DNA from 2 places in the Roseburia sp. AF25-13LB genome. Region 2 is predicted to be linked to the other one. Evidence: predicted binding sites of a transcription regulator. Region 2 holds the regulator's gene; the other holds the start of a gene.
What was found. The regulator NrdR, encoded in region 2, represses ribonucleotide reductase genes. The targets are predictions, from matches to a motif close to CACAANATNTTGTG.
Positions count from the first base shown of each region.

Region 1: the regulator NrdR is predicted to act here: its motif matches at 1,627-1,640, upstream of nrdD (anaerobic ribonucleoside-triphosphate reductase).

Region 1 covers NZ_QUFO01000005.1:115,032-119,472, forward strand. The annotation lists gene DWY37_RS09005 (iron-containing alcohol dehydrogenase) at 85-1,302, shown strand; gene nrdD (anaerobic ribonucleoside-triphosphate reductase) at 1,736-3,898, shown strand; gene nrdG (anaerobic ribonucleoside-triphosphate reductase activating protein) at 3,917-4,435, shown strand.
Region 2 covers NZ_QUFO01000001.1:635,311-639,751, reverse strand. The annotation lists gene DWY37_RS03105 (ATP-binding protein) at 1-109, shown strand, start outside; gene DWY37_RS03100 (DUF6548 family protein) at 122-580, shown strand; gene ychF (redox-regulated ATPase YchF) at 767-1,867, shown strand; gene DWY37_RS03090 (YlmC/YmxH family sporulation protein) at 1,929-2,180, shown strand; gene nrdR (transcriptional regulator NrdR) at 2,345-2,797, shown strand; gene DWY37_RS03080 (hypothetical protein) at 2,891-3,298, shown strand; gene rimM (ribosome maturation factor RimM) at 3,460-4,005, shown strand; gene trmD (tRNA (guanosine(37)-N1)-methyltransferase TrmD) at 4,014-4,441, shown strand, end outside.

The sequences.
Region 1 (4,441 bases), on a different contig from region 2:
AAATCCAGTTACCTTTTGTATATTATTGTGTTATGATAAAAATATATCAGTAAATATACAATGATTATCAAGGAGGTATTACGAATGCAGAGATTTACATTACCAAGAGATTTATACCACGGCAAAGGTGCATTGGAGGCACTGAAGAACTTCGAAGGAAAGCGCGCAATGATCTGTGTTGGTGGAGGCTCCATGAAACGGTTTGGTTTCCTGGATAAAGCAGAGGCATATCTGAAAGAAGCAGGTATGGAAGTGGAACTGTTTGAAGGAATTGAACCGGATCCATCTGTTGAGACCGTGATGAAGGGTGCTGCCGCTATGGAGAAGTTCAAACCGGACTGGATTGTAGCAATCGGTGGTGGTTCACCAATTGATGCTGCAAAAGCAATGTGGATTAAATATGAATATCCGGATATTACCTTTGAAGACATGTGTAAGGTATTTGGAATTCCGAAATTAAGAAAGAAAGCACATTTTTGTGCAATTTCTTCTACCTCAGGAACTGCAACAGAAGTAACTGCATTTTCCATTATTACGGATTATGAGAAGGGAATCAAATATCCGATTGCGGATTTTGAGATTACACCGGACGTAGCAATCGTTGACCCGGAACTGGCAGAGACCATGCCGCAGAAGCTGGTAGCCCATACCGGAATGGATGCGATGACGCATGCAATTGAAGCATATGTTTCAACTGCCAACAGTGATTATACAGACCCGCTGGCACTCCATGCTATCGAAATGATTCAGCATGATCTGATTGATTCCTATAACGGAGATATGGCAAAACGTGATGCCATGCACAATGCCCAGTGTCTGGCTGGAATGGCATTTTCCAATGCACTGCTTGGAATCGTACATTCTATGGCACATAAGACCGGTGCCGCATTTGCCGACTACGGTGCACATATTATTCATGGCGCAGCTAATGCCATGTATCTGCCGAAGGTTATTGCATTTAATGCAAAGGATGAGACTGCAAAGAAACGTTATGGCGTGATTGCAGATTTTATGAAGCTTGGCGGAGAGACACTGGACGAGAAAGTCGCACTTTTAATCCAGTACCTGCGTAAGATGAATGATGACTTGAATATTCCGCACTGTATTAAGAACTACGGACCGGACAGCTATCCGGCTGAGCAGGGCTTTGTACCGGAAGAAGTATTCTTAGAGAGACTGCCTGAGATTGCAGCCAATGCAATTTTGGATGCCTGCACCGGCTCCAACCCAAGACAGCCAAGTCAGGAAGAAATGGAAAAACTGCTGAAATGCTGTTACTATGACACAGAAGTAGATTTCTAAAAAATAGATTAAAAATGAAGTAAGCCCCGTTTCGATATCGCATTGATATTTGAGACGGGGTTTTTACAGTCTGAAAAATGGTTTTACAAAGGTAATACCCCCACAGCACTGCGGGGGTACAAAGGGGAGTTATGAAAATTTATGAAAAAAGTTTTATCAAATAGAGAGACAAGACATTGGGGGATGAACCTGTTCTCTATTGATATTTGTAGTATACCCGGATTTTGTGAAAAATAATTGTCCAGATTATGAAAAAAGCGTTAAATTCTAAAAAAATTTTTCTGAAAAAAATTCACGAATCTTGTATATTCCCCTTGCGTAAAACACAAGATATGGTATACTGTATATGCGTTGAAGAGATTCGACACAAAATCTAGTACAGTTTTGTGTCGATTTTATGCGAATAGACTATTTTTTATGGGAGAGGATTTCAATGAAAATCATTAAAAGAAGCGGCGCAGAGGCTGTTTTTGACATTTCAAAAATTATTATTGCAATCAATAAAGCGAACCATGAGGTGGTGGAAGCGGAACGATTGACTGCAGACCAGATTAAGGAGATTGCACAATATATAGAGGATTCCTGTAAGGATGCCAACCATGCCCTGAATGTAGAAGATATTCAGGACTTAGTGGAGGATCAGTTAATGGACAAGAGGGCTTTTTCTGTTGCCCGGAAATACATTACTTACCGCTATAAACGTGCCCTGGTACGTAAGTCCAACTCTACGGATGAACAGATTTTAAGTCTGATTGAATGTAATAATGAAGAAGTAAAACAGGAGAATTCCAATAAGGATTCAACCGTAAACAGCGTGCAGCGTGACTATATGGCTGGTGAGGTGAGTAAGGATATTACCAGAAGATTCCTTCTCCCGGAGGATATTGTAGAGGCACATGAACAGGGAATTATCCATTTCCATGATGCAGATTATTTTGCACAGCATATGCATAACTGTGATCTGGTAAATTTAGAGGACATGTTACAGAACGGAACCGTTATCAGCGGAACCAGAATTGACAAGCCACATTCTTTCTCTACAGCGTGTAATATTGCAACCCAGATTATTGCTCAGGTGGCAAGCTCCCAGTATGGCGGACAGAGTATTTCACTGGCACATTTAGTACCATTTGTCCAGATCAGCCGTGAGAAAATTCATGCAGAGCTGGTGCAGACATTAAAAGAGAGCGATGTGGAGCTGAGCGAAGAGAAGATTAACAGCATTGTGGAAAGAAGACTTCATGCAGAAATCGAGCGGGGCGTACAGGTTATCCAGTATCAGGTAGTAACCCTGATGACTACCAACGGACAGTCCCCATTCGTAACCGTGTTCATGTATCTGAACGAAGCAAAGAATGAGCAGGAGAAAAAAGACCTTGCCATGATTATAGAGGAAGTGCTGGACCAGCGTTATCAGGGTGTTAAGAATGAGGATGGCGTATGGATTACACCAGCATTTCCAAAGTTGATTTATGTATTGGAAGAGGATAATATCCATGAGGATTCGGAATACTATTATCTGACTAAGAAAGCAGCAAAATGTACTGCAAAGCGTATGGTTCCGGATTATATTTCTGAGAAGAAAATGAAGGAATTAAAAGATGGCAACTGCTATACCTGTATGGGCTGCCGTTCCTTCCTTACCGTATATCATGATGAAGCTGGCAAGCCGAAGTTCTACGGTCGTTTCAATCAAGGCGTGGTAACCTTGAATCTGGTAGATCTGGCATGCTCTTCCGGCGGAGATTTTGAAAAATTCTGGAAGCTATTTGATGAGCGTTTGGACCTTTGCTACCGTGCATTGATGGCGCGTCATAACCGCCTGAAGGGGACACCTTCTGATGTGGCACCGATTCTCTGGCAGTACGGAGCACTTGCCCGTCTGAAAAAAGGCGAGACCATAGACAAGCTTTTATATGGTGGATATTCTACTATTTCACTGGGTTATGCAGGACTTTGCGAATGTACCAGATATATGACTGGAAAACCACATACCGACCCGGCAGCAACACCATTTGCCTTAAAGGTAATGCAGCGGTTAAATGATGCCTGCAAGGAGTGGAAAGAGAAAGAAAATATTGATTTCTCCGTATATGGGACACCGCTTGAGTCTACCACCTATAAATTTGCAAAATGTTTACAGAAACGTTTCGGAGTTATTCCGGGTGTTACCGATAAGAATTACATTACCAACAGTTATCATGTGCATGTAACCGAAAACATTGATGCATTTACCAAGCTGAAATTCGAATCCCAGTTCCAGGCACTTTCACCGGGTGGAGCAATCAGCTATGTGGAAGTTCCGAACATGCAGGATAATCTGGATGCTGTTTTATCTGTAATGAAATTCATCTATGAGAATATCATGTATGCAGAGTTAAATACCAAGAGCGATTACTGCCAGGTATGTGGCTATGATGGTGAGATTCAGATTGTAAAAGATGATGATGGAAAATTAGTATGGGAGTGCCCGCATTGCCACAACCGTGACCAGGATAAGATGAACGTGGCAAGACGTACCTGTGGTTATATTGGTTCCCAGTTCTGGAATCAGGGAAGAACCCAGGAAATCAAGGAGCGTGTACTTCACTTATAAAAAGAAAGTGAAAAGAAAATGCATTATTCAGCGATTAAATATAATGATATTGCGAACGGCACCGGTGTAAGAACGGTGCTGTTTGTATCCGGCTGCCGGAACCACTGTAAAGAGTGTTTTCAGCCGGAAACATGGGACTTTAAAAATGGAGAGGAATTTACAAAAGAAGTAGAAGATGAAATTCTTGCATCTTTGGAATCTCCCTATATCAAGGGACTGACTCTTTTGGGAGGAGACCCTTTTGAACCGGAAAACCAGCATGCACTGCTTCCATTTATCAAGCGGGTGCGGACGGAACATCCGGAAAAAGACATATGGGCATATACCGGATATGTACTGGATAAGGATTTGGTACCGGAGGGAAGAAGATATACCGAGGATACGAAAGAATTATTATCCTTAATCGATGTGCTGGTGGATGGCCCTTATGTGGCAGAGCTATATGATATTACATTAAAATTCAAAGGTTCTTCCAATCAGCGTGTCATTGACTGCAGAAAATACAATGAAACAGGAGTCATTGAAGAACTGATGTAAACTGCG
Region 2 (4,441 bases):
CTATCAGTTGGAATGTGCAGGAAAAGAAAGAGATATGCAGAAGATAGAAGTATTTTATTCAAAGACCATGGAAGAATGGCAGAAAGTGGTGCAGGCAATCAGGGAATAGGAGAGAGACGAAGTGGATAATCAATTTTTAGATGAGTATATTCATTTGGAAAAATTATGCAATGAGATTTATGCAACAAATCATGGTATATCAAGGTATATCGAGGATATGGAACAAACAAACAGGGTGATTCAGGCGAAAATTCATCTATGGACAAGTACATATAAAAAACTCAAGGAACTTAGATGGAAAAGAAATCAGTTGGTTCATGAAGGAAATGTGGAATATGATGATGCAGATATAGTGTGGCTTAGATGGTTTTACCAACAGATTATGGATGCAAAAGATCCGCTATCCGTGAAACATCAATTATTGCAACAACAGATAAATTCTAATATGCCCGTAAATAGAAGAGAAAATGTGACATTTGAAAGTACTAGAAAAACAGACAATTTTTGGACAGAGAGAAAAATCCTGATTATAGTGTCAGTTATAATTTTAATTATTGTCGGTGTAAAGATGCTGTTATGATTGCTCTAGTTATGGAAACATCCATTGAAATATGACAGGTGCTGTTTTTAATCATGCTGCCTGGTGGCAAACTGGTATAAGAAATTAGAAATGTACATTTTTTCTTTCGTGTGGTACACTATATGTTATTGTATGAAAGTTTTTAATACAGCAAAAACAATACTTTTCAAAGGAGAAATATAAATCATGAAATTAGGAATTGTAGGTTTACCAAATGTAGGAAAAAGTACATTATTTAATTCACTGACCAAAGCAGGCGCAGAATCAGCCAATTATCCGTTTTGTACCATTGACCCGAATGTGGGAATCGTAACCGTACCGGATAACCGTCTGAAGGTGTTAGGCGAGATGTATCATTCCAAGAAAGTAACACCGGCAGTCATTGAATTTGTAGATATTGCAGGACTTGTAAAAGGAGCCAGCAAAGGAGAGGGACTTGGAAACCAGTTCCTTGCCAATATTCGTGAAGTAGATGCCATCGTTCATGTTGTACGTTGTTTTGAAGATACCAACGTAGTCCATGTAGATGGAAGCATTGACCCGGTTCGTGATATTGAGACCATTAATTTAGAGCTTATCTTTTCTGATATTGAAATCTTGGAAAGAAGAATTGCAAAAGTTACCAAGCAGGCAAGAATGGACAAGACACTTGCAAAAGAAGAGGCACTTTTGAAATCCTTAAAGGCACATCTGGAAGAGGGAAAGATGGCAAAGACTTATCCGTTGAGTGATGATGAGGACGAGCAGGCATGGTTTGCATCTTATAATTTATTAACTGCAAAACCGGTTATCTATGCAGCAAATGTAAGTGAGGATGACCTTGCAGATGATGGCGCAGACAATCCACATGTTGCAAGAGTAAGAGAACAGGCAGCCGCAGAAAACAGTGAAGTATTTGTTATCTGCGCACAGATTGAACAGGAAATTGCGGAATTAGATGATGATGAAAAAGCAATGTTCTTAGAGGACCTTGGATTAAAAGAATCCGGTCTTGAGAAACTGATTGCAGCAAGTTATAAATTATTAGGACTTATCAGCTACCTTACATCAGGAGAAGATGAGACAAGAGCATGGACTATTACCAAGGGAACCAAGGCACCGCAGGCGGCAGGAAAGATTCATACCGACTTTGAGCGTGGATTTATCCGTGCAGAGGTGGTATCCTATGACCATCTGATTGAGTGTGGAAGCATGACAGCGGCAAAAGAAAAGGGACTGGTAAGACTGGAAGGAAAAGATTACGTTGTTCAGGATGGCGATATTATTTTATTCCGTTTCAATGTATAGGAAACCTTTTGAAAAATCCGGCATAGTATAAATAGAAGAAAAGGCACAGTGGGGCAGGCACATGATACGCTATTGTGAATTGTGTGAAAAACAGGTGATTAATATTGCAGACTGTTGCTGCCTGGGAAATGTGGTGGATTTGGAACTGGATGAGTGCAATGGAAGAATCTGTGCACTGGTTGTAGCTGCGCCGGGAAAATTTTTCTGTATTTTTTGTCCGGCATGCGAATATATTATTCCATGGAAACGTGTTGTGCGGATTGGACCGGATATTATTCTGGTAGATGTCTGTGTAGAAGATGTGAAAAGTTAGTTGACATAAGAATACGAGAAAGTTATACTAAAAATAGTACGACCAATATTTGTAAAAGCTGATATCAGCAGTTCTTTATGAACATTTGGTGATGGAAAAACGGTATTATTTACGCAAAATTCACAAAGCGTGTTTTGCGTAGCTTTTAGAATAGGAGAAAAAAGATGAAGTGCCCATTTTGCAGCAGTGAAAATACCAGAGTAATTGATTCGAGACCGGCAGATGACAATAACTCCATTCGCCGGAGAAGATTATGCGATGATTGTGGAAAACGTTTCACAACTTATGAAAAAGTTGAGACAATTCCATTGATTGTAATAAAGAAGGATAACTGCAGAGAGCAGTATGACCGTTCCAAGATTGAAGCAGGTGTACTTCGTGCCTGCCACAAGAGACCGGTATCCGTGGAGCAGATAACCAGACTGGTTGATGAAGTGGAGACAGAGATTTTTAATCGGGAAGAAAAGGAAATCCCAAGTACCGTAATTGGTGAGATTCTGATGGATAAGATTAAAGATTTAGATGCAGTGGCGTATGTTCGTTTTGCATCTGTATATCGTGAATTTAAGGATGTAAATACCTTTATGAATGAGTTAAAGAAAATGCTGGATAAATAAAAGAAAATCTTTTTGGAGAAAAGGGTTGATTTTTGTTGAATTTATCCGATAAAATTAGTAGCAGATAATTATGATGTGAGGAACGTGATCGTTATGAATATTTCAGGAATTCGTCCCAATGCGGGATTTTACGATTACAACAGCATACAGAATATCCGGAATGCAGTAGAAGATACACCGGTTGTTAAGACGGCAGCAGATGCCGGTGCATCTGAACAGCAGCAGAAGGATACCTTAGAGACTCCGGTACGAAGAGAACAGGATTTTGGGGCAGCAGATTATGCAGCACAGTACCAGCCGGATCGTACCTACGAGATGAAAGGTTCTGAAAGTGATATACATAGCCTGGATGTTGAAAAGGCATTATCCGATATGCACAAAGATCAGGTACTGCAGCAGTATCAGTTCTTTGTGGGAGAGAACATTGAACAGAGCGGAATCCGGCAGATTACTGCAACGGATACTGCAAAAGTGCGAAATGTAGAAAACTTTAATTTATAAGAGCAATTTTGATTATAAAAAAGTAAGAGACCGTTAGAAGGTAAGATTCCTAAGAATTCTTAAGAATCTTACCTTTTTTACTTGCGGCAGTTATGCTTCTTTTGTATAATTAAATTCAGGCTTGCATAAAGAACGGAAGTATAAGAGAAAGAGGATAGGATATGAAGAAAGTGCAGGAAGACTGGAAGGAAGAAATGCTGCAGGTAGGTGTACTTACCAATACACATGGTGTGCGTGGCGAAGTGAAGGTATATCCGACAACAGATGATGTCATGCGTTTTAAAAAGCTGAAGCAGGTATTTTTGGATACTGGAAAGGAACCGATGGAGCTTCAGGTTACACAGGCGCGCTTCTTTAAAAATCTGGTAATATTAAAATTCAAAGAATTTGATAATATAAATGATGTAGAGAAGTATAAGAGCAGAGGGCTATATGTAACAAGGGAAAATGCTGTAAAGCTGGCTCCGAATGAGTATTTCGTTGCTGATTTGATTGGCTTAAAGGCAGTCGGAGATGACGGAGAAGATTTAGGTGAAGTAAAGGATGTACTTCAGACCGGTGCAAATGACATTTATGTATTACATAAAGATGGGGAAGATGATATTTTACTTCCGGCAATTAAGGATTGTGTAAAAAATGTCAATATAGAGGAAGGCACCATTACGGTACACCTTTTAAATGGGCTTCGTGATATTAATAAGAAGTAGGTAGCAAAATGAATTTTCATATATTAACATTATTTCCGGATATGGTAGAACGGGGACTGAATACCAGTATCATCGGAAGAGCAGTTGGCAAAGGACTTTTAAATATAGAAACAATTAACATCCGGGATTATACATTAGACCGTCATAAAAAAGTAGATGATTATCCGTATGGTGGCGGAGCCGGGATGGTAATGCAGGCACAGCCGATTTATGATGCGTGGCAGGCAGTGGCGCAGAAGATTGGAAGAAAGCCAAGAACAGTATATCTTACACCTCAAGGCAATACGTTTCAGCAGGAAATGGCAAAGGATTATGCGAAGGAAGAAGACCTGGTACTGCTTTGTGGGCATTATGAGGGCATCGATGAACGTGTGTTAGAAGAAATTGTGACGGATTATGTGTCGATTGGAGATTATGTGCTGACAGGAGGAGAACT